One region of the Geobacillus sp. PLS 41 genome, then DNA from elsewhere that is predicted to be linked to it. Evidence: riboswitches for the same ligand, from Rfam matches in the RefSeq annotation. Region 1 holds a riboswitch; each other region holds the start of a gene.
What was found. A riboswitch is a leader RNA that binds a small molecule or an ion and turns the genes downstream of it on or off. The one in region 1 is predicted to bind S-adenosylmethionine.
Positions count from the first base shown of each region.

Region 1 (7,253 bases):
TTTGCTGTATTCGCCGACGATTTGGCCATGGCGGTCGGCCACGATCATCGTGTTTGTCACGCCGGCGGCTGTTTTTTTGGCGACCGAACCAGCGACGAAATGGACGCCGTACGTTTGCGCCAATCGGGAAGCGAGCGCCTTCGCCCGTTCGGCGCCTTCGTCGGCAATTTCATCCAGGCGCGTCAAATCGTAGCCGGTCGTCCATAACTCTGGCAGCACGATGATGTCAGCGCCGTCTTTGGCAGCGGATTCCACGGCCTGTTCGGCTTGCTGTTCGTTTTTTGCTGGATCGCCAAATGCAATATCAAGCTGGAGGCAGGCGATGCGGATCGTCATGAGTTTTCACCTCGAAAAAATTTTGCTTTACATTTTGCTTTTTACGATATATGATGTTGCACTAGAATTTCAAGAATTTTTTAAGAAGGTGTGGGCGATGACGATGGAAATTCCTTTTTCCGAGCTGCTTGAGCAGCTGCCAAAGCAATTTTTCGCCTCGCTTGTCGCAAAAGTCGGGGAGAAAATCAAGGCCGGATGCGACGTGATCAATTTAGGGCAAGGCAACCCGGATCAGCCGACGCCAAAGCATATCGTCGAGGCGATGCAGCGGGCGGCGGCCAATCCGAAATACCATAAATATTCGCCATTTCAAGGCTACTTCTTTTTGAAAGAAGCCATTGCCGCGTTTTACGCGCGTGAATACGGGGTGAACGTCGATCCAGACCGCGAAGTCGCCATTTTGTTCGGCGGCAAGGCCGGGCTTGTCGAGCTGCCGCTTTGCCTCGTCAACCCGGGCGATGTGGTGCTTGTCCCGGACCCGGGCTATCCGGACTATTGGTCGGGGATCGCGCTTGCCCGCGCGCGGATGGAGATGATGCCGCTTTCTTCGGAAAACGGATTCTTACCGGATTACGAAGCCATTCCGGAGTCGGTCGCCGACCGAGCGAAGCTCATGTTTTTAAACTATCCGAACAATCCGACCGGTGCGACGGCGACAAAGGAATTTTTCGCGGAGACGGTGGCGTTTGCCGCCAAGCACGGCATTGCCGTCGTGCACGATTTCGCTTATGGGGCGATCGGCTTTGACGGCCGGAAACCGGTCAGCTTCCTGGAAGCCGATGGGGCGAAAGACGTCGGCGTCGAAATTTATACGTTTTCGAAAACATACAATATGGCCGGCTGGCGTGTGGCGTTTGCCGTCGGCAACGAGCGGATCATTCGGGCGCTTGAGCTTTTGCAGGATCATTTGTATGTCAGCTTGTTCGGCGCCATCCAGGAAGCGGCCGCCGCGGCGCTCCTTGGTCCGCAAGATTGTGTCACGGAGTTGGTCGCATTGTATGAGGCGCGCCGCAATGCGTTCATCGCTGCGCTCTGCGCGATCGGCTGGGAAGCGCCGGCGCCGTCTGGATCATTTTTCGCCTGGCTTCCGTTGCCAAAAGGCGCATCATCCGCCGAATTTGCCGATCTGTTGCTTGAGCGGGCGCACGTCGCCGTCGCCCCAGGCATCGGTTTTGGAAAACACGGCGAAGGGTATGTGCGCGTTGGATTGTTGACCGATGAAGCGCGGCTTCGCGAAGCGGCGGAGCGGATCGGCCGCCTTGGATTGTTCGAAAAAAATTTTTGAAAAATGATTGACAACGCCAATCGGCGATGTCATAATTCAAAGTAAATTTGCCAATTGTTTGACAAGTGCATAAACGAGCAGGCTTTCTTATCAAGAGCAGGCGGAGGGACGAGCCCAATGAAGCCCGGCAACCGGCTTGGCGCGCGCCAAGCACGGTGCTAATTCTTGCAGCGGAAACGCTGAGAGATAAGAAGAGCGCCATGGATGAGTGACGCCTCTTCTTATGAAGAGGCGTTTTTATTTCGAGATTGAGAGGGATGAACGATGAGTGCAGTGATGGCAACGTATTTGCTTCATGATGAAACAGACATTCGGAAAAAGGCGGAAGGGATCGCGCTCGGCTTGACGATCGGCACGTGGACCGACTTGCCGGCGTTGGAGCAGGAGCAGCTTCGCAAACATAAAGGGGAAGTCGTCGCTATTGACGAGCTTGGCGAAAGCGAGCGGGTAAACGCCTATTTCGGCAAGCGGCTGAAGCGGGCGATCGTCAAAATCGCCTACCCGACAGTCAACTTCAGCGCCGATTTGCCGGCATTGTTGGTCACGACGTTCGGCAAGCTGTCGCTCGACGGTGAAGTGCGGCTGCTTGATTTAGAGTTTCCGGATGAATGGAAGCGACAGTTTCCTGGGCCGCGCTTTGGCATCGACGGCATTCGCGACCGAGTCGGGGTGCATAACCGCCCACTGTTGATGAGCATTTTTAAAGGCATGATCGGCCGCGATTTGGCGTACTTGACGTCGGAATTGAAAAAACAGGCGCTCGGCGGCGTTGACCTGGTCAAAGACGATGAAATTTTGTTTGACAGCGAACTTCTTCCGTTTGAAAAGCGGATCACCGAGGGCAAGGCGGCGCTTCAGGAAGTGTACGAACAAACAGGCAAGCGGACGTTGTATGCCGTCAACTTGACCGGCAAAACGTTTGCGTTAAAGGACAAAGCGAAACGAGCCGCCGAGCTTGGCGCTGATGTGCTGTTGTTTAACGTCTTCGCTTATGGGCTTGACGTGTTGCAGGCGTTGCGCGAGGATGAGGAGATTGTGGTGCCGATTATGGCTCACCCGGCGTTCAGCGGCGCTGTTACGCCGTCTGAATTTTATGGGGTGGCGCCTTCGCTTTGGCTTGGAAAGCTTTTGCGGCTCGCCGGCGCCGACTTTGTCCTGTTCCCGTCGCCGTATGGCAGCGTGGCCTTGGAGCGTGAGCAGGCGCTTGGCATCGCAAGGGCGCTCACCGACGACCAAGAGCCGTTTGCCCGGGCGTTTCCGGTGCCGTCGGCCGGCATTCACCCGGGATTGGTGCCGCTCATCATCCGCGATTTCGGCCTTGACACCATCGTCAACGCCGGCGGCGGCATTCACGGCCATCCGGACGGGGCGATCGGCGGCGGAAAGGCGTTTCGCGCGGCGATCGACGCGGTGTTGGCCGGCCGTCCGCTTCGTGCGGCGGCTGCAGAAAACGAAGCGCTGCAAAAAGCGATCGACCGCTGGGGCGTCGTTGAGGTGGAAGCATGACGAAACAGCTCGTTCTCTTTTGTGATTTTGACGGCACCATTACGGAAAACGACAACATCATCGCTATTATGAAACAGTTCGCCCCGCCGGAGTGGGAGGCGTTAAAAGACGACATTCTCGCTGAGCGCATTTCCGTTCAGGAAGGAGTGGGGAAGATGTTTTCCCTCCTTCCGTCCACGTTGAAGGATGAAATTGTGGATTTCCTGCGGCGCACCGCTCGGTTGCGCGCGGGATTCCGAGAGTTTGTCGCGTTTACGAAAGAGCGAGGCATTCCGCTTTATATCGTCAGCGGCGGCATCGACTTTTTTGTCTATCCGCTGCTTGAAGGGCTCATTGAACCGGAGCGCATTTTTTGCAACGGCTCCGATTTCAGCGGTGAGACGATCCGCATCACATGGCCGCATGCGTGCGACGGTGAGTGCCAAAACGGCTGCGGCTGCTGCAAGCCATCGCTCCTTCGCAAGCTTGCCCGCCCGGACGGATACCATGTCGTCATTGGCGATTCGATTACGGATTTAGCGGTGGCGAAGCAAGCGGATTACGTGATGGCGCGCGATTTTCTGCTCCAAAAATGCCAAGAGCTCGGCTTGCCGCATGCGCCGTTTGCAACGTTTTTTGACGTGATTGATGCGTTGCAGCGAATGGAGGTGATCGTATGAGCATTGTCGTGAAAAAGTGGAACGAGCTCGCGGAAGTGAAAGCTGAGCTCGCCGCCCGCGACTGGTTTTTCGCGACAAGCGGCAATTTGTCGATCAAGGTGACGGACGACCCATTGACGTTTTTGGTGACAGCGAGCGGCAAGGATAAGCGGAAGCAAACGGATGAGGATTTTCTGCTCGTTGACGCCGCCGGAAAACCGGCGGAGGAAACAAACTTGAAGCCCTCGGCCGAGACGCTCTTGCACGCGGAAATTTACGGACGGACGAATGCCGGCTGCGTCTTGCACGTTCATACGGTCGACAACAACTTGATTTCTGAACTGTATGCGCAAAACGGGGAAGCGGTCTTTTCCGGCCAGGAAATCATCAAGGCGTTCGGCATTTGGGAAGAAAATGCCGCCGTGCGCATCCCGATCATTGACAATTACGCCGACATTCCAACGCTCGCTCGGGAGTTTGCGAACTATATCCATGGCGACGCCGGCGCCGTGTTGATCCAAAACCATGGCATCACGGTCTGGGGGCGTACAGCGTTTGAAGCGAAAAAACATTTGGAGGCATGGGAGTTTTTGTTCCGCTGGCAGGTGAAGCGGCTGCTTTTGCAGCGGGCCGGCCTGCCGGTTGGCTAATCCATATACATTTTTCCAAAGGAGGATGTGAACAATGGCAGTCATCAAAGTGAGAAAAACGGGCCAAGTGATTGAAGGAGAAGACAATGTGCGCGCGTTTTTGAACAGTCAAGGGGTGTTGTATGAACATTGGGACATCACGAAACTGCCGGAGCATTTGCGCGATAAATATGTTCTGACAGATGAAGAAAAAAATGAAATTTTAGCGACGTTCAAAGACGAAATTGAAGATTTAGCGGCGCGCCGCGGCTACAAAACGTGGGATATCGTCGCTCTGTCCGACGCGACGCCGAACTTGGATGAGTTGCTGAAAAAATTTGAACAAGTGCACATCCATACGGAAGATGAAGTGCGCGCCATTACGGCCGGCCATGGCATTTTCATCATCAAAGGCGACAAAGAAACCGGCTATTTTGATGTAGAGCTTGAAGCCGGCGACGTCATTTCCGTGCCGGAAGGGAATCCGCATTACTTTACGCTCATGGATGACCGTCGGGTCGTTGCGGTGCGCTTGTTTATCGACCCGTCCGGCTGGGTCGCTCATCCATATGAAGAAAAAGAGGAAGCCGTCCAATAACAATGAACGCCCCGCTGCTTATATACAGGCAGCGGGGTTGTTTTCGTTAAAACGATTGTGTTAGAAAAATCATAAACAAAATGCCGACAATAAACGCGTACGTCGATGTCCGTTCATTTCCATCGCCATGGCTTTCGGGAATGAGCTCTTTGTAAATGATAAACAGCATCGCCCCGGCGGCAAACGCCAACCCGTATGGAACGAGGCCGCGGAAGAGAGAGGTTAAATAAAAGCCGAGCAAAGACGTCACAATTTCGACCGCGCCGGTTAACGTGGCAATGACAAACGCTTTAAAGCGGCCAATCTGCTGATTGACTAAAAACAAGGCGACCAAAAATCCTTCCGGCGCGTTTTGCAAGCCGATGGCCAATGCGATCAAATTGCCGATTTGCGAAGCGCCGTCTGAGGCGTAGCTCACCCCGACTGACAGCCCTTCGGGGAGATTGTGCATCGCAATGGCGGCGATGATGAGCATCGCCTTTTCGTCGAATTGCAAGCCGCTTTTCGTATGCTCCAAGTCGATATGGGGGACGGTCATCTCAAGCAACGTTAACACGAGCACCCCCGCCGCCAATCCGATGGCGAGCGCCTCAAAACCGCCGGACCGCAGGGCCTCGGGAATAAGACTTGTCATCGAGGCCGCCATCATAATGCCGGCTGAAAACGCGAGGAGCACATCGCGCCAGCGGTGGGTGAGCGATTTGGCCATAAACAAAATCGGCACAGCGCCAAGTCCGGTCGATAAGGCGGACAGCACACTGCCGGTCAATACCCCGTTCATCCAATTCCCCCTTCATCAGCCTTTATTTTTTCATATGCGCCGTTTCCACAAATGTGACAATCGCCCAAGCGCTGCCCTATAACAAAATTATCATAGCGAAAGGAACGGCCGCTGGCGAGAAAAATGGACCAGCGCCTGGCAAAAACGGTTGCCTGCCTGTTTGCTGTTCAAGTATAATGCAAGTAAGAAATGGTTAAATGCAAAGGGTTGGATGGCATGGAACAAAAAGAGCAAGAACTCGAGCAATCGCTAAAGTTGTTTATCGTATTGTCGCGGGCTTACCGCGCCGTAAGCGACCAAGTGAACAAATCAATCCACTCATTCGGGGTCAATCCGACCGAATTTGCCGTGTTAGAATTGTTATACCATAAAGGGGATCAGCCGCTCCAGCAAATTGGCGAAAAAATTTTGCTGGCGAGCGGGAGCATCACCTACGTCATTGACAAACTGGAAAACAAAGGATTGATCGTCCGCCGCGCCTGCGAAAAGGACCGGCGCGTCACGTACGCGTCCATTACAGAAGAGGGGCGGCGGTTTATTGAACGCGTATTTCCCGAGCATGCGGAAAAAATTCACGAAACGGTTTCGGCGCTGACGGCGGCAGAAAAAGAGCAGGCGATTGCGCTGCTGAAAAAATTAGGATATGGGGCAAAAACAAGGGGCTGACGCGAGGTCGGCCTCTTTAATTTTGCCGGAAATGGATACGTTATATAAAGAACATACCATAGCCAGCAAAAAAGGAGAGATCACCATTGATGGTTCCAGTAGGGGTATCGAATCGCCACATTCATTTATCAAAAGAACACATGGCGGCGCTGTTTGGCGAAGGCGCCGAGCTGACGGTGCTCAAGCCGTTGTCGCAGCCTGGCCAGTTCGCCGCCAAGGAAACGGTGACGGTCGAAGGGCCGAAAGGGAAAATTGAAAACGTCCGCGTCCTCGGACCGGTCCGTTCGCTCACCCAGCTTGAAATTTCGAAAACCGACAGCTTCAAGCTCGGCGTCGCGCCCCCGATCCGCTTATCCGGCGATATTGACGGAACGCCAGGCATTACGATTCACGGACCGAAGGGGACGGTGACCGTCGACAAAGGGGTGATCATTGCCAAGCGCCACATTCATATGACGCCGAAAGATGCCGAGACGTTTGGCGTCCGCGATAAACAAGTTGTGAAAGTGAAAACGCAAGGGGAGCGGGCGCTCATTTTTGACGAAGTGATCGTCCGCGTCAGCGAAGATTTTGCATTAGATATGCACATTGACACCGATGAAGCGAACGCGGCCGGCTTGAAAACGGGCGATTATGTCGAACTGCTTCCATCGTGAAACCATCCGCGCCAAAGGCGGACAAAGCGCCCTCTCGGTACAAACGAGAGGGCGCTTCCCATTAATGCGGCCGCTTCTTCTCTGATGCTAGTGTGCCGACAAGATGAAACGGCGCATCACGCCGAATGGCGTCAATGACGCCGCTGCTGATTTCTTGA
Region 1 covers NZ_CM151395.1:3,094,210-3,101,462, reverse strand. Annotated here, with positions in the region: gene ACVX3G_RS15520 (carbon-nitrogen family hydrolase) at 1-336, opposite strand, end outside; gene ACVX3G_RS15515 (pyridoxal phosphate-dependent aminotransferase) at 434-1,621, shown strand; SAM riboswitch class I at 1,706-1,814, shown strand; gene mtnW (2,3-diketo-5-methylthiopentyl-1-phosphate enolase) at 1,886-3,127, shown strand; gene mtnX (2-hydroxy-3-keto-5-methylthiopentenyl-1-phosphate phosphatase) at 3,124-3,786, shown strand; gene ACVX3G_RS15500 (methylthioribulose 1-phosphate dehydratase) at 3,783-4,415, shown strand; gene ACVX3G_RS15495 (1,2-dihydroxy-3-keto-5-methylthiopentene dioxygenase) at 4,450-4,992, shown strand; gene ACVX3G_RS15490 (ZIP family metal transporter) at 5,039-5,773, opposite strand; gene ACVX3G_RS15485 (MarR family winged helix-turn-helix transcriptional regulator) at 5,990-6,439, shown strand; gene ACVX3G_RS15480 (phosphate propanoyltransferase) at 6,529-7,095, shown strand; gene ACVX3G_RS15475 (short-chain dehydrogenase) at 7,157-7,253, opposite strand, start outside.

Region 2 (7,253 bases), 1.5 Mb from region 1:
TTTTCAACATTTGGCCGGCGCAAGACATACAATAATAGTATCCTCATTTGAAGTTAGGTGGGTCGGACATGCGACGCGTGGAAAAAGTGATCATCGTCGAAGGGCGATCAGACAAGCAAAAAGTGGCGGCGGTGCTGAACGAACCAGTCGTCATCGTCTGCACAAACGGCACGATCAGTGATGCGCGCCTTGAGGAGCTGGCCGATGAGCTGGAAGGATGCGATGTATACGTCTTGGCCGATGCCGATGAGGCGGGAGAAAAATTGCGCCGGCAGTTTCGCCGCATGTTTCCAGAGGCGGAGCATCTTTACATTGACCGGGCGTATCGCGAAGTGGCGGCCGCTCCGCCTTGGCACTTGGCGCAAGTGCTGTTGCGCGCTCGTTTCGACGTCCGCATCGAATCGCTCATGAGGGGAAGAGGCGAGTGAAAGCGATCGACCGAAACGATGTCATGCGAGTGGTGGAAGTCGAGCCGCTTCTGGCCCTTTACTTGTATACCCCGCTGTGCGGCACGTGCCAGCTGGCGCGGCGGATGCTCACGGTGGTGGAGCAGTTGTTTCCGGCGCTGCCGTTTTACGAAACGGACATCAACTATATCCCTGAGCAGGCCGTTGCGTGGAAAATTGAAAGCGTTCCTTGCCTGCTTCTTTTTAGGGACGGAACGGTCGCAGGCAAGTGGTATGCCTTTCATTCCGTTCCGTATTTGTACGAAGTGATTCAAGCCTGCTTGCCGTCCCGATGATTCGCCTTTTTTTGACGCTGTTTGACACATTTCTTGGGAAATGACAAAAACGGCGCTCGTTCGTCAACGGGTTGTCGAGATTTTTGTAAAGGATTTCTCCTCTTCAGGTGGAAGTGAAAAAAATAAAAATGGGGAGGGGATATCCATGGAAATGCGTGAATTAGTTGGGCAGTTCGTGGAACGGATGCAAGTGTTGCGCCATTTGGTGCCGATTTTGCCGGATGAGCAGCTGTATGTTCGGTTTGAAAGTGATGACGAAACCGCCTTGCTGTTGATCGGCAAGGAATCAGCCGCTAGAGGGATGGAAAACGATGAACGGAAAACATTGACGGTGCGCGGTTCCAAAGAGGCGCTCGCGTCCCTGCTGAACGGCGAACTGAAGCTGCAGCAGCTCGTCCGGCTGCGCGAAGTGCATGTATCGGGAAGCTTTCGTCATCTGTTGCTGCTTGAGTCGCTCCTCCATTTGGCTAAGCCTTATCGGGACGTCGGATAAAAAAGATGTTGACACGCTTCGACAGACAATGATACAATCACATTCGTAGTCAATTGAATAGGCGATTGTTGCGCTCTTATCAAGAGAGGTGGAGGGATGTGCCCAATGAAGCCCGGCAACCGTCAGCGCATGTGCTGAAATGGTGCCAATTCACACAAAGCGGCCTGCTTTGAGAGATAAGAGACGGAATGGTGCACAATACCTTTCTGTTCTCTGCGGGCAGAAAGGTTTTCTTTTTGCGCTCTGCCGCTTGGGGAGGAAGGTGAAACGATGATTACACTCGAACAAGTGACGAAAATCTATCAAGCGGCCAACGGTTCGGTCACGGCAGTCGACAATGTGTCGCTTGAGATTCGCGAAGGAGAAATTTTCGGCATTATCGGCTACAGCGGCGCTGGGAAAAGTACGCTCATCCGCTTGCTCAATGGGCTCGAGAAGCCGACGAGCGGCCGGGTGGTCGTCGCCGGGCGCGATATGACGCGCGTGAAAGGGCGGGAGCTGCGCAAGGCGCGCCAAGAAATCGGGATGATTTTCCAGCATTTCAACTTGCTTTGGTCTCGCACAGTCAGGGAAAACATTGCCTTTCCGCTTGAAATTGCCGGCGTCCCGAAAGAGGAGCGGAACAAGCGGGTGGATGAATTGATCGAGCTTGTCGGCCTTTCCGGGCGCGAGGATGCCTACCCGTCGCAGCTGAGCGGCGGGCAAAAGCAGCGGGTCGGCATCGCCCGGGCGCTCGCCAACAACCCGAAAGTCTTGCTGTGCGACGAGGCGACATCGGCGTTGGACCCGCAGACGACCGATGCGATTTTGGACTTGCTCGTTGACATCAACAAGCGTCTCGGGCTGACGATTGTGCTGATCACCCATGAAATGCACGTCATCCGCAAAATTTGCGACCGCGTTGCGGTGATGGAAAGCGGCCGAATCGTCGAGCAAGGCGAAGTGCTGCATGTGTTCCGCAACCCGCAGCAGCCGATTACGAAACGGTTCGTCAAGCAGCTGATCGAGCCCGAGGAGACGGAAGAGGCGATTTCCCATTTGTTTGGCCAATACCCGAGCGGGCTGATCGCGCAGCTGACGTTCGTCGGCGCGGCAGCCGGAAAGCCGCTCATCACCGAAGTGGTGCGTCAGTTTGCCGTCGATGTCAACATTTTGCAAGGGAAAATTTCGCAAACCCATCAAGGCGCCTATGGGGTGCTGTTTGTGCACCTCGACGGGGCGAGGGATGAAATCGACCGGGCGCTTGACTATATTCAACGCCAGCAAGTAGCGGTGGAGGTGATTCACGATGCTCGCTAACCTCCTGCCGAACGTGCAATGGGAGACGATGTGGGCGGCGACGGTCGAGACGCTGTATATGACGGGAGTGGCGGTGGCGGCCACTTTCGTCCTCGGAATCGTTCTTGGCTTGCTTCTATTTTTGACAGCGAAGGGCAACCTATGGGAAAACCGGTTTGTCAATACAGTGATTGCTGCGTTTGTGAACATTTTCCGCTCTATTCCGTTTATTATTTTGATCATTTTGCTCATTCCGTTTACAACATGGCTCGTCGGGACGATGCTTGGCGCCAATGCGGCGCTGCCGGCTTTGGTCATTGGGGCCGCGCCGTTTTACGCCCGCATGGTCGAAATCGCTCTTCGCGAAATTGATAAAGGCGTCATCGAAGCAGCCCAAGCGATGGGCGCCTCAACGTGGACGATCATTTGGAAAGTGCTGCTGCCGGAGTCATTGCCGGCGCTTGTCTCCGGCATTACGGTGACGGCGGTGTCGCTCGTCAGCTATACAGCGATGGCTGGAGCCATCGGCGCCGGCGGGCTTGGGAACTTGGCGTATTTGGAAGGGTTCCAGCGCAACCATAACGATGTGACATTTGTCGCAACCGTATTGGTGTTGGTCATTGTATTTATCATTCAGCTGATCGGTGACTTTGTCACTTCGAAAATCGATAAACGATAAAGGGGGAAACAACTGATGAAGAAATGGTTGGGTGTGTTGCTCGCCGCCATTCTCGTGCTCGCTTTGGCGGCATGCGGCGGCAACAATAACGACAGCGCGGAAGGCGGCAAAGACGGCAAATTGGTGAAGTTGAAAGTCGGTGCGTCGAACGTGCCGCATGCGGAAATTTTGGAAAAAGCGAAACCGATTTTGAAGAAAAAAGGCATCGACTTGGAGATCATTACGTTCCAAGATTACATCTTGCCGAACAAAGCGCTGGCTGAGAAGCAAATCGACGCAAACTATTTCCAACACATTCCGTATTTGGAATCGCAAAAGAAAGAGTACGGCTATGATTTCGTCAACGCCGGCGGCATTCATATCGAGCCGATCGGCTTATACTCGAAAAAATACAAAAGCATTGAAGAACTGCCGGACGGCGCGACGATCATCATGAGCAACTCGGTCGCCGACCATGGCCGCATTTTATCGATGCTGCAAGAAAAAGGGCTCATTAAATTGAAACCGGGCGTCGATAAAACGAAAGCGACGGTCAATGACATCATCGAAAATCCAAAGCATTTAAAATTTAAGGCCGATGTCGACGCCGGGCTTCTGCCGCAAATTTACAAAAACGGCGAAGGCGATGCGGTGCTGATCAACGCCAACTATGCGCTTGACGCCGGTTTGGACCCGGCGAAAGACCCGATCGCCGTTGAGTCGCCGAAAAACAATCCGTATGTGAACATTATTGCGGTGCGCAAAGGCGATGAAAACCGGAAAGAAATCAAAACGCTTGTCGAAGTGCTGCAATCGAAAGAAATCCAAGATTTCATTAAAGAAAAATACCACGGCGCCGTCATTCCAGCGGCGGAAAACAATCAATAACGGGAGCGTTTCGCTTCCGTTTCTTTTTTGTCCCCAAAAAGCCGCTCCCCTTAAACGAAAAGAAAGCAGCAAAGGTTAAAACGATTCTGAATCCGAGGGCGCCGCGGCCGACCTGTTTCTCCGCTCTTCATCGGCCGTTCAAACGCGCCAGTACGGCGGCGAGCATAACGATGATGACGCAGTTTTGCAGGACGATCACAGCCGTTAAGCTGAAGGCGCCGTCTCCCTGTTCACCGAGGGTGTTGCCGATGATGATCCACGTCAAAAACGAAGCGAAAGCGGCTGTTAAGGCAAAGACAACCCAACGAATCAATCGCATTTCCCCCTTTTGTATTGATGATGGAAGTTGAACAGAACAGGCGGTTTTCATCATGACGTTCCATCTATGATCGCGAAACGGTGGTGTTTCCACACCCTTTCAATACCATTCGTTGTTTAATTTCGTTTTCCTTCATCCTATTTCGCGCAGGAGACTCCCACTTCAACGACCAAAGGGAGTAAGTGGGAGAGGAATGCTCGTTCCCCCTTTCTTTTGTGTATGATAGAATAAAGACGTGGAGAAAACTGTTAAATAAAGGCACTCCAATAACGGTTGCTCGATGTATGGAGTTGGTTGCAGGAAACGCTGCAACCGTAAAACATCGAGCGTAGGTCCGTCTGTTGTGTGTGGAAGCCAAGTACTGCCAACAGACACACCGAGAGAATCGGTAACGATGCAGGCATGACCTGCGTCGTTGGGTAGTCGTCAACCTGCCCCCTGATGCAACCCCAAGTCAAGGAAGGAGGACGAAGTCCGTTTGCACTTCTGGGGAGTTGCAAGCCCCCACTTCAAGCGTTAGCGAAGTGGGGGTAGTTGACGCATACTAACAGCAGAAACGAACAAAGGGAGGAAAATGATGATGAACAACGGAACACATGCATCGGTCGAATCCGCGCTTCATCGCTACAAAGAGGGAATTGGGGCGTTCACCAAAAAACTTCCGAATGTGGCCGAGCGGTTTAACGCGTTTACGGAAGCGTGCTTTGCCGAGGGAGCGCTGTCAAAAAAAGAAAAACAATTGATTGCCCTCGGCATCAGCTTGGCGGCGCAAGACGAGTATTGCACGATTTACCATACGAAAGGATGCCTTGACGAAGGAGCGTCGGAACGGGAAATTTTGGAAGTATGCGCGGTGGCGGCCGCGTTTGGCGGCGGGGCGGCGATGAGCCAGGCGGTGACGCTCGTGCAGGAATGCCTCCGCGAGCTGCGGACAGCCCATTAGACTCCGGCAACGGGGTCTTTTTTTTTGCAAAAGCTCGTACAAACAGCCCGTTTTCGTGTAAAATATAAAAAGCGCTGTCCCTTTTTCCTGTTTTTCTCCGTTTAGTTGCGTCTACATAGTGAAAAAGGGGGCGGAATAGTTGCGCATATTTTTCATTTGTTATAAGATTGTAATGAGAATAAAATGAGAATGAGCGTCCGCTGGGTCAACAGCGAGCGATGACTATTTTCAAGCAGAAATTGGAGGTATGCTGCATGGCAGTGTTGACGATTCAAAATCTCCACGTTGCGGTGGAAGGGAAAGAGATTTTAAAAGGGGTTGACTTGGAAATCAAAGGCGGGGAAATCCACGCCATCATGGGTCCGAACGGAACGGGGAAGTCGACGCTGGCATCGGCCATTATGGGCCATCCAAAATATGAAGTGACAGAAGGATCGGTGACGCTCGACGGCCAGGATGTCCTTGAGATGGAAGTCGACGAACGGGCGCGCGCCGGCCTGTTTTTGGCGATGCAATACCCAAGCGAAATCAGTGGAGTGACGAACGCCGACTTTTTGCGCGCTGCGATCAATGCCCGGCTTGGCGAGGGCAACGAAATTTCGCTCATGAAATTCATCCGCAAGCTCGATGAAAAAATGGCGTTTCTCGAAATGAACCCGGATATGGCGCACCGTTACTTGAACGAAGGATTCTCGGGCGGGGAGAAAAAGCGAAATGAAATTTTGCAGCTGATGATGCTTGAACCGAAAATCGCCATTTTGGACGAGATCGACTCCGGATTGGACATTGACGCGCTGAAAATTGTCGCCAAAGGCGTCAACGAAATGCGCAGCAGCGAATTCGGCTGTTTGATCATCACTCACTACCAACGGTTATTGAACTACATCACGCCGGATTACGTGCACGTCATGATGCAAGGGCGCATCGTCAAATCCGGCGGTCCGGAACTGGCGCAGCGGCTTGAGGCGGAAGGGTACGACTGGATCAAAAAAGAGCTTGGCATTGAAGACGAAACGGTCGGACAAGAAGCGTAAGCGTTAGGAGGAGGATTATGGCGACAGAAACGAAAATCCCATTCGATGAAACATACATCCGCACGTTCTCAAGCGGGCGCGGCGAGCCGGACTGGCTGACGGCGCGGCGCCTTGAGGCGCTTCGGCTGGCGGAGCGGCTGCCGCTTCCGAAACCGGAGAAGACGAAAATCGACAAATGGAATTTCACCGAGTTCGCCCGCCACACGGTCGACAGCGCGCCGTATGATGGTCTTGACGATTTGCCGGAAGCGGTCAAGGCGCTCATCGAGGCGGGCGAAGGAACGAAAAACTTGTACGTGCAGCGCAACCATACGCCGGCGTACGTGTCGCTGTCCGATGAATTAAAAGAAAAAGGCGTCATTTTCACCGACATCTTCACAGCAGCGCGCGAGCATGGCGATTTGCTGAAAAACTATTTGATGACGGCGGTCAAGCCGGATGAGCACCGCCTTGCCGCGCTCCATGCGGCGCTGCTCAACGGCGGTGTGTTTGTCTATGTGCCGAAAAACGTGGAGATTGAAACGCCGCTTCAGGCGGTCTATATTCAAGACGAAGACGATATCGCCTTGTTCAACCATGTCATCGTCGTGGCGGAAGACAACAGCCGCGTCGTGTTTGTCGAAAATTATATATCGGCAAGCCGCGAAGGAAACGCGGTCGTCAATGTGGTTGCCGAGGTGTTTGCCCAAGCGAACGCAAGCGTCTTTTTCGCCGCTGTCGACCATTTGGCCAAAGGCACAACGACGTATGTCAATCGGCGCGGCATCGCCGGGCGCGACGGACGGATCGAATGGGCGCTCGGGCTGATGAATGACGGCAACACGGTCTCCGAGAACATCACCCGCCTTGTCGGCGACGGCTCGTTCGGCGATACGAAAACGGTCGCGGTCAGCCGCGG
Region 2 covers NZ_CM151395.1:1,079,826-1,087,078, forward strand. Annotated here, with positions in the region: gene ACVX3G_RS05290 (toprim domain-containing protein) at 69-428, shown strand; gene ACVX3G_RS05295 (thioredoxin family protein) at 425-742, shown strand; gene ACVX3G_RS05300 (hypothetical protein) at 888-1,235, shown strand; SAM riboswitch class I at 1,309-1,418, shown strand; gene ACVX3G_RS05305 (methionine ABC transporter ATP-binding protein) at 1,506-2,534, shown strand; gene ACVX3G_RS05310 (methionine ABC transporter permease) at 2,524-3,192, shown strand; gene ACVX3G_RS05315 (MetQ/NlpA family ABC transporter substrate-binding protein) at 3,208-4,059, shown strand; gene ACVX3G_RS05320 (hypothetical protein) at 4,187-4,378, opposite strand; gene ACVX3G_RS05325 (carboxymuconolactone decarboxylase family protein) at 4,959-5,321, shown strand; gene sufC (Fe-S cluster assembly ATPase SufC) at 5,576-6,355, shown strand; gene sufD (Fe-S cluster assembly protein SufD) at 6,373-7,253, shown strand, end outside.
Region 2: linked by a shared signal. The riboswitch ahead of ACVX3G_RS05305 (methionine ABC transporter ATP-binding protein) and the one ahead of mtnW (2,3-diketo-5-methylthiopentyl-1-phosphate enolase) in region 1 are both predicted to bind S-adenosylmethionine.

Region 3 (7,253 bases), 1.6 Mb from region 1:
CGATGCTCGCCAAGGCCTGGCGCCGCAATTCCGGGTCGGGAATGCGCTCGGCCTGGCGCCGCCAATAGGCAAGCTCGCGGTGGACAAGCGGAAGCACGTCACGATACACCATTTTCATCAAGGCGATGGGGTTTTTCGGAATGTTCAATCGGCTCACCTCAGGTGCAAACACCATGGTCTCGTCTCCTAGCATTTCCATCTTATCAGCAACCAAAATCGTTTCGCGTCTGAACAGCCTGCGATCTCGTCTTCCAGTATTGCCATCAATGCGGGCGGGGCAAACCATAAAAGGGTTGGCGATGGAATGAAAAAACCGCTCAACAACGGTTCTTCTCACGTTGAGAAGCTTTGTGAAATCGGATCTTCTTTCCCGATCCCAACCACTCATCGGGCGAAACGAAACGTTTTTCACCAATCCCGACCAGGCGCGCTCACTTTCGTTGGCGATTTGGACGCAGCGTTGTACAATACATGGTGAACGATCGATTTTGCAGCAGAAAGGAACGAACGCCCATGATTTACCCATACAAAGGCAAAACGCCGCAAATTGCCGCCTCCGCCTTTATCGCCGACTATGTGACGATCACCGGCGATGTCGTGATCGGCGAAGAGACGAGCATTTGGTTCAATACCGTCATTCGCGGCGATGTGGCGCCAACGGTGATTGGCAACCGGGTCAATATTCAAGATAACTCAATTTTGCATCAAAGTCCAAACAATCCGCTTATCATTGAAGACGGTGTAACAGTCGGCCATCAAGTCATTTTGCACAGCGCCATCGTTCGCAAAAACGCGCTCATCGGCATGGGCTCGATCATTTTGGACCGCGCGGAAATCGGGGAAGGCGCGTTTATCGGCGCCGGCAGTTTAGTGCCGCCGGGCAAAAAAATTCCGCCCAACACGCTCGCCCTCGGCCGGCCGGCGAAAGTCGTCCGCGAACTGACGGAAGACGACATCCGTGAAATGGAGCGCATCCGCCGCGAATATGTCGAGAAAGGGCAGTATTACAAAGCGCTGCAGCAACAGCGGACATCGTGCGCCAACAAAAAAGAGCTGCCGTGATCAGGCAGCTCTTTTTCTTTCATCACTTGTCCGCCAACGCCAGCGCTTGTTCTTTCAACAAGGCGGCTTTGTCGGTGCGCTCCCACGGCAGGTCGATGTCCGTACGCCCAAAATGGCCGTAAGCAGCCGTCTGTTTGTAAATCGGGCGGCGAAGGTCGAGCATTTTGATGATGCCCGCCGGGCGGAGATCGAAGTTGTTGCGCACGACCTCAATCAAAATGTCTTCCGATACTTTGCCGGTGCCGAACGTATCGATCGAAATCGAAACTGGGCGGGCGACGCCGATCGCGTAGGCAAGCTGCACTTCGCATTTGTCGGCCAGTCCTGCCGCGACGATGTTTTTCGCGACATAGCGGGCCGCATACGCCGCCGAGCGGTCGACTTTCGTCGGATCTTTGCCCGAGAACGCGCCGCCGCCGTGGCGGGCGTAGCCGCCGTACGTATCGACGATGATTTTGCGCCCCGTCAACCCAGCATCCCCTTGCGGACCGCCGATGACAAACCGTCCTGTCGGGTTGATGAAATATTTCGTGTTCTCATCAAGCAGCTCTGCGGGCACGACCGGCTTGATGACCTGTTCTTTAATGTCGCGCTCGATTTGCTCTTGCGTAATTTCCGGATGGTGCTGCGCGGAAACGACGATCGTATCGACGCGCACCGGTTTGCCGTTTTCATCGTATTCGATCGTCACTTGCGTTTTCCCGTCCGGCCGCAAGTACGGCAAGACATCCGTTTTGCGCACTTCCGCCAATCGGCGCGCCAAGCGGTGCGCAAGCGAAATCGGCAACGGCATCAATTCTTCCGTCTCATTGCAGGCGAACCCAAACATCAATCCTTGGTCGCCGGCGCCAATCGCTTCAATTTCCTCGTCAGTCATCTGACCTTCGCGCGCCTCAAGCGCCCGGTTCACCCCCATCGCAATGTCCGGCGATTGTTCGTCAATCGACGTCAGCACCGCGCACGTATCGGCGTCAAATCCGTATTTGGCGCGCGTGTAGCCGATCTCCCGGACCGTATCGCGGACGATGCGCGGAATGTCCACGTATGTTGATGTCGTGATTTCCCCGCTCACGAGCACCAGCCCGGTCGTGACGCTCGTTTCGCAGGCGACGCGGGCGTTCGGATCTTTTTCCAAAATGGCATCCAAAATGGCGTCAGAAATTTGGTCGCAAATTTTATCCGGATGTCCTTCCGTCACAGACTCTGAAGTAAACAAGCGGCGTTTGGCTGACATTCGGTTTGTTTCCTCCTCTTGGCATAATGTGGCGACACGGAACTCATTTCCCTTTTTCCCTTCGCAATATAAAAAACCTTTCCTGTAACGGCTGAGGAAAGGTCATGGCAATCGTATTGCTTCCTTTCACTCTTATCGTTCAAGGACTGCGCCTTGCCACAGGTTAGCACCATTTCACACATGTACAGTTGTGACGGTTGCTGGGCTTCATCGGGCCTGTCCCTCCACCGGCTCGGGATAAGAGTATCCGTTCAATGACTTATCTTATCGCAATGGAATCGGCAAAGTCAACTATCAAAATTCATTTTTTATCATTTCCAGCCGAGAAAATTCTTTCCTCAAGGAAATCGACACATTGGGCAAAATAAAGTTTGAAAAACCCACACAATTAGTATGGACTATTAATAAAAATGTGTTATACTATTTTCAAGAGTGATTTCAAAAAGAAGGCAGGTTTTGAATATGGGGATCGCAAACATGACGAATAAGCTTGATGTATTGCTGCAAAAACCGTACGTGCATCATCAACTGTCCGTCGCCGAGCTCGTCGAGAAAGTCCTGCAGCGGAACGAAGGACGGCTGACGCACACCGGAGCCGTCGCGGTCACGACCGGCAAGTACACAGGGCGGTCGCCGAAAGACAAATACATCGTCGAAGAACCGTCAACGAAGCAAACGATCGACTGGGGAGCGGTCAACCAGCCGATGTCTCCGGAGACGTTTGATAAACTGTACGACAAAGTGCTCGACTATTTAATGAAGAAAGATGAACTGTTCGTGTTTAAAGGCTTTGCCGGCGCCGATCCGAAATACCGGCTGCCGATTCAAGTCGTCAACGAATTCGCCTGGCACAACTTGTTCGTCCATCAGCTGTTCATTCGGCCGAACGTCGAAGAGCTCGCCGTGCATGAGCCGCAATTCACCGTCATTTGCGCGCCGAACTTTAAAGCCGACCCGAAAGTCGACGGCACGCGCTCGGAAGCGTTCATCATCATCTCGTTTGAACGGCGCACCGTGTTGATCGGCGGCACCGAGTATGCCGGCGAAATGAAAAAATCGATTTTCTCGGTGATGAACTATTTGCTGCCGGAACAAGGCATCCTGCCGATGCACTGCTCGGCCAACGTCGGCCAGGAAGGCGACGTCGCCCTCTTTTTCGGCTTGTCGGGAACGGGAAAAACGACGCTCTCGACCGACCCGAACCGCCGCTTGATCGGCGATGATGAGCACGGCTGGTCAAACCGCGGCATTTTCAACATCGAAGGCGGCTGCTATGCGAAATGCATCAACCTATCGCGCGAGAAAGAGCCGCAAATTTTTGACGCCATCGGCTTCGGCGCGGTGCTCGAAAACGTCGTCCTCGACGACGCGACGCGGGTGCCGAATTACGACGACGGCACGCTGACGGAAAACACGCGCGCCGCCTACCCGCTTCAGGCGATCAAAAACATCGTCGACCCAAGCGTCGCCGGCCATCCGTCCACGATCGTGTTTTTGACGGCTGATGCGTTCGGCGTCCTGCCGCCAATCAGCAAGCTGACGCGTGAACAGGCGATGTACCATTTCTTAAGCGGCTACACAAGCAAACTCGCCGGCACCGAACGCGGCGTCACCGAACCGGAAGCAACGTTCTCAACGTGCTTTGGCGCACCGTTTTTGCCGCGCCCGGCCGTCGAATACGCGGAAATGCTCGGGCAAAAAATCGCCGAACACAACGTCCGCGTCTTTTTGGTCAACACCGGCTGGACAGGGGGACCGTACGGCGTCGGCAGCCGCATGAAGCTCGCCTACACCCGGGCGATGGTGCAAGCCGCCGTCGAAGGGGAGCTGGACAACGTCGAAACGGTGCAAGACCCGATTTTCGGCCTCGCCATCCCAACCCACGTCCCCGGCGTGCCGGATGACGTCCTGCAGCCGCAAAACACATGGGCTGACAAACAAGCATACGAACAAAAAGCAAAAGAGCTGGCGCAAAAGTTCCGCGCCAACTTCCGAAAGTTCGCCCATATCGACCCGACGATCGAAAAACTCGGCGGACCGCTCGTGTAACAAGAACCCGGCCGGACAGGGAACATCCTGTTCGGCCGGTTTTTCTGTTCTTTCCTCTGCTTTCGTCTCCGACACTGAATCGTTAGACATTTCTGTACGTCGGTCCGTTTCATTCGCCTCAAACAACCAGACTCGAGCAAACGCAATGAGCTTCTGTGTTTTCATTTGCCGCAATGGCCATGAGTTCTGCAAGGAATACGTAATGTCATCAAAAGATGGATGATTAATGAACTTGCGCATTATTTCTAAAGTTTTTACTCCCTGTTTCCCCAAGAATTGTGTTCTTACTTCTATTTCTCCAACTGTTTTCCGCAAATCATTCATATACTTATCACAATTTTTAGTATCATTAAACAAGTGATCAAGATGCATAATTCCTATAGAAACTCCAGCAGCATGATGATATGCTCTGTCTAAAGGCCTTTTGATTTTCAAGATACTCTAAACAGAATAAGGGGGAGGCTTCCATTGCTTCAGTATATCCATTTACCTTTAGCAGATTGTTGAAAATCAACCCGTTTTCCTTCGCTCCATCGTTTTGGGGCGTGGCAAAAAGCCAGTTTCATCAAAGACTGAAGATCTGATTTTTGGTTCATTTTGACTATTCCATCACCAGTCGTTTCGATGATCAAAGAGAGGATTGAGGTCATGAAAAATAAAACATTTCATTTCCTTTGGATCGGACAATCTTTCGCGAATTTCGGAGATGTGTTCTACATTGTTTCCGTTGTCTCTTACCTATATCATTTGACATCGAAAGCCATGGCTGCCGCATTAGTCCCTTTTTTCGTTACATTGTCGTTATTTATTAGCGGAATCGTCGCACCGATATTTTTCGAAAAATATAAACTAAAAACGTTATTGTCCTACGGACAAATGTGTAAAACATTTCTGCTGCTTTTTCTCTCGCTGTTTTTGCACTGGGGTGCGGAACATTACACTGCGATCGTTTATGTTTTTGTATCATTGATCGCTTTTTTAGATGGGATCAATAATCCGATTAAAAACTCCCTCGTTCCTTTTATCGTTTCCAAGGAGGAAATCTTGAAAGCCAACAGTTTTGTAAACACGTTAGACCAATTCATCAAACTTAGCGCATGGCCGATTGGGAGTTTGATTGTCAGTGTAGGGTCGCCGTTCCTTTTAATCAATATCACCTTATTGTTCTATGTCGTCTCAAGCATTCTCATGTTTCTGTTGCATATACAAGAACATACAAAGAAGAAGACGGCTCAAGGCAAAGGCCTAAAGAACTTTCTCCTTTCGATCAGTCTAGGATGGGAATACACTTGGAGAAATGTGCACGCTAAATCGATTAGCTTCATGTCATTTTTTGAAGGAATCGGAAATGGGGTCTGGATTTCGGCCATCCTTTATATGTATGTGAAAGAACAATTACATGTAGGAGAGGAATGGTGGGGATATATTAACTCTGTTTTCTTTGGCGGCATGGTGATAGGGGGATTGTTAAGCGTTAAGTTTAGTCAATCGGTTGAAAAAAATCAGCAATTTTTTGTATTGTTTGGCCCGTTTTGTATCGCTATTGTCACACTGTTATTTGGCACAACGACGCACGGTGCGCTGGCGCTTATGTATTCCACCCTGTATGGGATCATCGAACAATGGAAGGTGATTTGCCTTCAGACGATTCTGCAAAAAAATGCCCGGATGGACGCTCTGCCTCATGTTTTTTCCGTGCAGGGAGTCATTAGTTCCGTAACGTTCGGGATTTCCGCCTTATTGATGAGCTTTATAGCCGATGTTTACGGGATTCGCTTTTCGTTTTATTTGTCTGTTTGCTGCTTTTTGATCAGCGGCTGGATCAGTTATCGTCAGCGAAAAATCTGGAGTTATAAGGAGAACCAAAAAGGAGAAATCACTGGAACTATTTTGTGAGCTCCCTCTGTAAATGATCACTTTATTTCAGAACAAAGCAAAGGAATCAGTCTTGCTTAATCATATGGCAGAGTGCAAACCGAAGGATTGTTTGCGCTCCTGCCTTTTCAAAATTAGAATAAAAACGCCAATCGGGACGATGAACGTCACCGACAAATTCTGTCAATAGACTTTACCCTCGATGGCCGTAAGGTTCGAACGCATAAAATGATTGTCGTCGATCCCCCGGGGTTTTTGCACGATTGGGGGTCGACGACAATGTGAGGCTCGACGGCGAAGAGTCTGCTCTGCTTACCCCTTCACCCGTTCGATCTTCTCAACCGGCAGCCCGGTCAGTTCGTGGATCGTGTCGACATCATACCCTTTCGCCAGCATTCTCTTCACCACGTCGAGCTTCCCTTCCTCAATCCCTTTTTGGCGCCCTTGCTTCATCCCTTGTTTGACTCCTTGTTGAATTCCCTTTTCCATTCCCCGCTGTTCGTACGAGACGATGAGCTCCATCACTTGCTTCGCTTCCTTCGTTTCCATTTGGCTCACCTCGTTTCGCAGTTTGGCTTCCTCCTCTTCGGACAACCGCAAATACGTTTCAAAAAAACCGAACAACAGCCGCTGTTTCGCCTCATCGAGCTCAAGGCGGACGAGCATGCGCAAAAATTCTTTTTTCACTTCGACCTTTTCTTCTTCATTATACCCCATTTTGCTTAACAAGGCAGCGGCGACGGGATTGTCATGGCGGATGTACGCGCGCCACGGCAGTTTGCGCAGCTCCACCGTCAGAAAGCGGAAGTCGAGAACGGTCAAAAACGGAAACTGGACGACCAATGAGGAAGGTTCATCGTGGTGTTCATCATAGCTGAAGATGGCGATCGGAAGAATGCGGCGGCGGTATTTTTGAAACAAGCGGCTGAAGTAGAGGAACATTCGCTCGGGGAAGGTCCGCTGTGCGTAGCTTTGGTGTTCGACATGGACGATGATGAGCCCTTCCTCCCCCTTCATCTTCGTTTCGACCAAC
Region 3 covers NZ_CM151395.1:1,225,949-1,233,201, reverse strand. Annotated here, with positions in the region: gene ACVX3G_RS06145 (tetraprenyl-beta-curcumene synthase family protein) at 1-175, opposite strand, end outside; gene ACVX3G_RS06140 (gamma carbonic anhydrase) at 514-1,062, shown strand; gene metK (methionine adenosyltransferase) at 1,085-2,296, opposite strand; SAM riboswitch class I at 2,426-2,540, opposite strand; gene pckA (phosphoenolpyruvate carboxykinase (ATP)) at 2,759-4,345, shown strand; gene ACVX3G_RS06125 (MFS transporter) at 4,994-6,241, shown strand; gene ACVX3G_RS06120 (Rpn family recombination-promoting nuclease/putative transposase) at 6,533-7,253, opposite strand, start outside.
Region 3: linked by a shared signal. The riboswitch ahead of metK (methionine adenosyltransferase) and the one ahead of mtnW (2,3-diketo-5-methylthiopentyl-1-phosphate enolase) in region 1 are both predicted to bind S-adenosylmethionine.

Region 4 (7,253 bases), 230 kb from region 1:
TAATGCCCGGCACTTCATGATGCAAAAAGTCGGCGTTGCGCGCGCTCACAAGTGGCATAATGCCGATGTAAATCGGCGTGTCAAGATGCTTGGTCGCTTCGTGCACTTCAACGATTTTCTCTTCCGAGTAAATCGGCTGGGTCAAGAAATAGTGGGCGCCGCATTGAATTTTTTTCTCCATTCGCTCAACTGCTTTATCCAAATGGCGGACGTTCGGGTTGAACGCAGCGCCGATCGAGAAGTTCGTTTTTTGCCCAAGCGGTTTGCCCGAGTACGACAGCCCTTCGTTAAACTGGCGGATCAAGCGGATCAAATCGAACGATGATAAATCATACACCGACGTTGCTCCTGGGAAGTCGCCGATTTTCGACGGGTCGCCGGTAATGGCGAGCACGTCGGTGATGCCGAGCGTATGCAACCCCATCAAATGCGACTGCAAGCCGATCAAATTGCGGTCGCGGCACGTAATATGCACGAGCGGGCGGACGCCGAGCCGCTCTTTCACGATCGTGGCGACGGCGGCGTTGCTGATGCGCGGCGTGGCAAGTGAGTTGTCAGCTAACGTCAGCGCGTCGATGCCGGCGTCATGGAGCGCTTTCGCCCCAGCGAGAAACTTGTCAATGCCGAGTTGCTTCGGCGGATCGAGTTCGACAATGACCGAGCGGCGCGTGCGGGCGAGCTCGGGAAGCGGAGTCGGCGCGGGCCGATCGGCTTGCACCGATACAGATGCCGTGCGCCGCTTCACCGTTTTTTCCGTCACCGGCGTCCGGTCGGCGAGCGCCTTTGCCATTGCCTCAATATGTTTCGGCGTCGTGCCGCAGCACCCGCCGATCAAGCGCACCCCTTGATCGCGGAACGCTTTGGCCGCCTCTTCAAAATATTCCGCGTTCGTTTCATAGACAAGCCGGCCGTCGCGGTAATCCGGGAGGCTCGCGTTCGGATACGCCGACAAAAATGCCTGCTTCGGCAGCGGCACTTCCTCGAGCGACCGAAGCATATGATATGGACCGAGACGACAGTTCAGTCCGACGACATCGGCCCCGAGCGCCTCTAGGCGGGCAAGGGCGTCCGCGAGCGGCGTGCCGTCTTGCAAAACGCCGACTTCATGGAGCGACACATGGGCGATAATCGGCAAGTCCGTCTCTTTGCGCGCGATGGCAAGCACCGTCTCCAACTCTTCCAAATCGTAATACGTCTCGAGCAGCACGCCGTCGACTCCTTCAGCCAGCAGGACAAACAGCTGCTCGCGAAACGTCCGTTTCACTTCTTCGAGCGTGACGACGCTTTTGTTTAACGTGCGCAGCCCCCCGATCGTCCCGAGCACGTACGCCCGCCCATTGGCTGCTTGCTTCGCCAGTCTTACAGCGGCGCGATTGATCGCCGGCACCTCGTCTTGCAAGCCGTAGCGCGCGAGTTTCACATAGTTGGCGCCGTATGTATTCGTCTGAATGACGTCGGCGCCCGCGGCGATATACGCTTCATGAATATGGACGATTTCATCTGGATTGGATAGATTCAATTCTTCAAAACAACGGTCAATGCCGTGCGAATATAAAAGCGTTCCCATCGCCCCGTCGGCGATGAGAATGCGCTCTTTCAACTTATCCAGCAATCCCACGTTCGATTCCCCCGTTTCTCCGTAGTAAAAGAAAAAAGCCTTCTATAAGAAGAAGACTTTTCATTCGCTTCTTCTTATCTTCCAGGCTTCCGCCTGTCTGGATTTAGCACCTTGGCCGCGGCCAGGTTGCTGAGGGTTCACCGGGCCAGTCCCTCCCCCTCTCTTGATAAGAATGTCCGTATGCAATTGTGCGGCAGCGTTTTGATGATTACTATATAATTTAATGTATTTTTCGAAATTATTCAATACGGTGAAGCGAGGAAATTTCAAAAAAGAATTTCTCGGATCAACGGAGAAGCTCTTTTCCACATTGGGGGCAAAATTGGAAATTGTGCTGCACATGCCCGCCGCAATGAGGGCAATGCTTGTTTGGCTGTTTATGGCTTCCAAATCGGACGTTCAGCGGGTCGGGCTCTTCCTCGCTGTCGACAATGTCCAATAAGGACATGCGTTGTTTTCCCGTCGCATTTTTGTAATGGTAAAACGCTTGAAATACGCCGATGGCGATGACGACAAGGCCGAAAAACGGAAAAAAGCGGGCGGCGGGAAACGGCGAGTCCGCGGTGATGGAGAATGCCATCACCATCCAAAAGATGCCGAACAACACAGCGGCGATGCTGCCGAAGAGTCCTTGCATCGACGGACCGCGGCCGGGTTTGATGCTTTTCAATTTCATTCCTCCCTAACAGAATTCATAGATATATTATAATAGAAAAAATTGGTTTTTACCATGTTCACATAGAAACGTTTGAGCCGATAGAGGCAAAAATATTAGATTTTTAATTGGATTTATTTTTCAATACCTTGATTATGTCTTGTAAGAGAGGAAAACGGGCGGTATGTTGCCTTATCAATTGCATCATCGACCATTTTTCGCTTCTTAAGCATTGGCATGGGTGGGAAGACCGTTCAACGATCGTTTTGTCATTGCACTTTCATTGTCTCTATGTTCTAATTAGGAATGATGGAGATGAAGAAGACGGGGGGCTGGAAGTGAACGGGGAAGAGATCATCCGCTTCGAGCGAGTGACGAAGGAATACGACGGCACGGTCGTATTGGATGATGTGAGTTTTGCGATGGAGCGCGGGAAGTTTTATACGCTGCTTGGGCCGTCGGGGTGCGGGAAGACGACGATTTTGCGGCTGATTGCCGGGTTTATCGAACCGACGCAAGGAACGATTTATTTCCATGGAAAGCCGATTCAAAACGTCCCGCCGAACAAACGGCAAGTCAACACTGTTTTTCAAGACTATGCGTTGTTCCCTCATCTCGATGTGTTTGAAAACGTTGCGTTTGGTTTGCGCGTGAAAAAAATGAAAGAAACCGACATTCGCGAGAAAGTGAGGGAAGCGCTCCGGTTTGTCAACTTGGAAGGCTATGAGCGCCGGCGCATTCAAGAGATGTCCGGCGGCCAACGCCAGCGCGTCGCCATTGCCCGGGCGATTGTCAATGAACCTGAGGTGTTGCTCTTGGATGAACCGCTGTCAGCCTTGGATTTGAAATTGCGCACGGAAATGCAGTATGAATTGCGTGAGCTCCAACGTCGATTGGGCATTACGTTTATTTTTGTCACGCATGATCAAGAAGAAGCATTGGCGATGTCCGATTACATTTTTGTTCTGAATAAAGGAAAAATTCAGCAGTTTGGGACGCCGAAAGACATTTACGACGAGCCTGTCAATCGATTCGTCGCCGATTTCATTGGCGAATCGAACATTTTGTCAGGGCGCATGATCGACGATTTCCTCGTCGAATTTGCCGGCAAACAGTTTGCGTGTGTTGACCGCGGCTTCGCGCCAAACGAACCGGTCGATGTCGTCATCCGCCCGGAAGATTTGGAGCTCGCGGCGCCGGAAGACGGGCAGATCGTCATCCGCGTCGATTCGCTCTTATTCCGCGGTGTCCATTATGAAATTTGCGGCTATGACGAAAACGGCAACGAATGGCTTGTCCATTCGACGAAAAAGGCCGAAGTCGGGGAAACGGTCGGCCTTCGTTTTGAACCGGAAGCGATTCACGTCATGCGAGTCGAAAGGGAGGATGAGGGCGCATGACGGAACGGGCGTGGCGAAACTGGTATTTAATCCCTTATGGCATTTGGTTGGTGTTGTTTGTCATCGCTCCGATCGTCTTTTTATTATATGAATCGTTTTTGGATATAGACGGACATTGGACAGTGGCGAATTATGAAAACGTGTTGACGCCCATTTATTTGAAAATGATGGCGTATTCGTTTTGGTACGCGTTTTTGATTACCCTTGTGTCATTGTTGATCGGCTATCCAACCGCCTATTGGCTGACGAAGACGAGGCACAAGCAGTTATGGCTGTTGTTGCTCATCTTGCCGATGTGGGTGAATTTGCTGCTGAAGGTGTATGCGTTTTTAGGGCTGTTCGGCACATATGGACTGGCCAACGCTTTTTTGCAGGCGATCGGCCTCGGGGCGCGGCAGTTGTTGTTCACCGATTTCAGCTTTGTGTTCGTCTCTGTGTACATTTTTATTCCGTTTATGGTGCTGCCGATTTTCAACGCGCTGGAGGAGCTGCCGCCATCGCTTGTCGATGCCGCCCGCGATTTGGGCGCTTCGGCTTGGACGACGTTCCGCCGCGTCGTCTTCCCGCTCACGCTTGGCGGGGTGAAGGCCGGCTGCCAAGCGGTGTTCATCCCGGCGTTGTCGCTGTTTATGATTACGCGCCTCATTGCGGGCAACCGCGTCATTACGCTCGGCACGGCCATTGAGCAGCACTTCCTCGTCACCCAAGATTGGGGAATGGGGGCGACGATCGCTGTTGTGTTAATGATCGCGATGGCGGTCATCGTCGTCCTGACAGGAACCGGAAGGAAAGAGGGAAGCCGATGAAACGGACGCATTGGTGGGGACGTGTGTACTTGTTAGTCGTGTTTGCCGTGATGTATATGCCGATTGTGTATTTGATGTATTATTCCTTCAACAGCGGCGGGGCGATGCACGATTTTCAATCGTTCACGCTCAAGTGGTACCGCGACGTGCTGTCCGACGACCGCTTGCTCATCATCGTTTTGAATACAATCGTCATCGCGCTGCTGTCGGCGGCGGTCGCGACCATACTCGGGGTCATCGGGGCGCTCGCCATTTACTATGTCAAGCGGCAGCGGACGAAAAACGCTCTTCTCGCCCTCAACAACGTGCTGATCGTCAGCCCCGATGTCATCATCGGCGCTTCGTTTTTGCTGCTGTTTACAATCGCTGGCATCAAGCTCGGCTTTACGTCCGTGCTGTTGTCTCATATCGCGTTCAGCGTGCCGATTGTCGTGTTGATGGTGTTGCCGAAACTGGAAGAAATGAGCCCGACGCTGATTGATGCGGCTAGAGATTTAGGAGCCAGTCATTGGCAAGTGCTGTCCGGTGTGGTGCTGCCGTTTTTGGCTCCGAGCATATGGGCGGGCTTTTTCATGGCGCTTACGTATTCGCTCGATGACTTTGCCGTGACGTTTTTTGTCACGGGAAATGGGTTCTCGACGCTGTCGGTGGAAATTTATTCGCGGGCGCGCCAGGGCATTTCCTTATCGATCAATGCGCTGTCGACGCTTCTGTTTTTATTTACCATGCTGCTCGTCATCGGCTATTACGTGCTTAGCCAAAAAGGCGGCCGAATGTACGGGATAGGGGGGCGAAAGTAGGTGAGACGGCTTGTCCAAGGATTTGCGGCCGTGTTCATCGCCGCGTTCGTCCTGATGTTTGTCACTCATCGGCTGAACGAAGCGGAAGGGTACGGCGGAGGCAAAACGGTGACGGTCTACAACTGGGGCGATTACATTGACCCCGCGCTCGTTCGCGAATTTGAAAAAGAGACAGGGTGGAAAGTGATTTACCAAACGTTTGATTCCAATGAGGCGATGATGGCGAAAATCGCCCAAGGCGGGGCAACGTTTGACGTCGCCGTTCCATCCGATTACGCCATCAGCAAAATGATCGAAGAAAAGCTGCTTCTGCCGCTTGATCACCGAAAGCTTCCCAATTTGCAATATATCGAGCCGCGGTTTCTCAACTTGTCGTTTGATCCGCACAACCGGTATTCCGTGCCGTATTTTTGGGGGACGGTCGGCATCGTCTACAACCGCGAGATGCTCGGTGGCAAGAGGATTACGAGCTGGAACGACTTATGGGATCCGAGTTTGCGAAACCAAATTTTGCTTGTCGACGGAGCGCGCGAAGTAATGGGCATGGCGTTAAACAGCCTCGGCTATTCCCTCAATGACACGAACAAAGCCCATTTGCAAGAAGCAAAGCGGAAACTCGATCGACTCATGCCGAATGTGAAGGCGATTGTCGGCGATGAGATCAAGCTGCTTCTCGCGAATGAAGAAGCGGCCATCGGCGTCGTCTGGTCGGGTGATGCGGCGGAAATCATCGCGGAAAACGACAAGCTCGACTATGTCGTGCCGAAAGAAGGATCCAACCTATGGTTTGACAACATGGTCATTCCGAAAACAGCGAAAAACATCGAAGGAGCGCACGCGTTTATCAATTTTATGCTCGACCCGAAACACGCGGCGCAAAACGCCGAGTATGTCGGCTATTCGACGCCGAATCGCGCGGCGCTTCGCTATTTGCCAAAAGACATCGCGGGCGATCGGCGCTTTTACCCCGATTTGGATTCAGCAGGGCATCTCGAAGTGTACGAAAACTTAGGAAAACACATGCTCGCCTACTACAACGAGCTGTTTTTGGAGTTTAAGATGCAGCAAAAGTAACCATATAGATGCAACGAAATCGTTTCACATATCCTTGACGGAAAAAGTGGCTTATCCATTTTTGACTGTCGAAGGCAAGCCACAGGCTTGCCTCCGTCACGCTTTAGCGTGACGGAAGACCGAACAACGACTCGCTTCACAGACCCATTCATGGGTCTGGAAGCGGCGTTGTTCGGTCACTCGACAATCGGATGCAATGACCGGTAAAAACGAAAAGTGTTAAAGCTTTACATTGCATCTATACAATCAGAGCAGGCGCCGCCCTCTGCAATAGGGAGATGGGCGCCTGCTTGGCGTTTGCGTAAAGGGTTGCGCCGCTTCCCTAGCGCGCGGGAACGAAGAAGCCCATGGGCGGCTTCACATACAAGAAGGGATCGGACGCAGGGAAGAAGAATAGAAAGACATGATATGATGAAAAAGAGGAGGTGGGAACGTTGCCCAATCATTTGCCTATGGAAGAAAATGTGATGGATATGCTCATCGGCGGCTTTTCGGTTGTGATGTTGATCGCGGTTGCGACAATCGTTTTTCTTTGGCGAAGGAATCGAGAGGGGCGGGCGTTTCTGTGGATATTGGCCCATTTCTTGTTGCTGTCTCTGGCTGTTTCATTTGCGCTGAAGGCGATTTCCTTTGATCTTACCCATGTGCAGGCATCTGAAGAAATCTCCCTCCTTCTTGGCAAGGCGGGGCTGGCGTGGGGAGTGGGGATGGTTTGTTTGTTGGTCGGCATTGTGAAACTTTCCAGACGATGACCACGATTTAGATCGGTATGATTGTAGAGAAACGCCAAGCTGCAAAAAAAAGCCATCCGCCTTTATCGACTGACGGTTCTGAGGGGCGGATGGCGTTTGCATGATCATTCGAATCAGAAGCTGCTTATGTTGTTTTTCGATTTCTTGG
Region 4 covers NZ_CM151395.1:3,324,717-3,331,969, reverse strand. Annotated here, with positions in the region: gene ACVX3G_RS16660 (bifunctional homocysteine S-methyltransferase/methylenetetrahydrofolate reductase) at 1-1,618, opposite strand, end outside; SAM riboswitch class I at 1,690-1,791, opposite strand; gene ACVX3G_RS16655 (DUF7577 domain-containing protein) at 1,905-2,288, opposite strand; gene ACVX3G_RS16650 (ABC transporter ATP-binding protein) at 2,612-3,673, shown strand; gene ACVX3G_RS16645 (ABC transporter permease) at 3,670-4,479, shown strand; gene ACVX3G_RS16640 (ABC transporter permease) at 4,476-5,279, shown strand; gene ACVX3G_RS16635 (ABC transporter substrate-binding protein) at 5,280-6,353, shown strand; gene ACVX3G_RS16630 (hypothetical protein) at 6,788-7,105, shown strand; gene ACVX3G_RS16625 (DUF1572 domain-containing protein) at 7,230-7,253, opposite strand, start outside.
Region 4: linked by a shared signal. The riboswitch ahead of ACVX3G_RS16660 (bifunctional homocysteine S-methyltransferase/methylenetetrahydrofolate reductase) and the one ahead of mtnW (2,3-diketo-5-methylthiopentyl-1-phosphate enolase) in region 1 are both predicted to bind S-adenosylmethionine.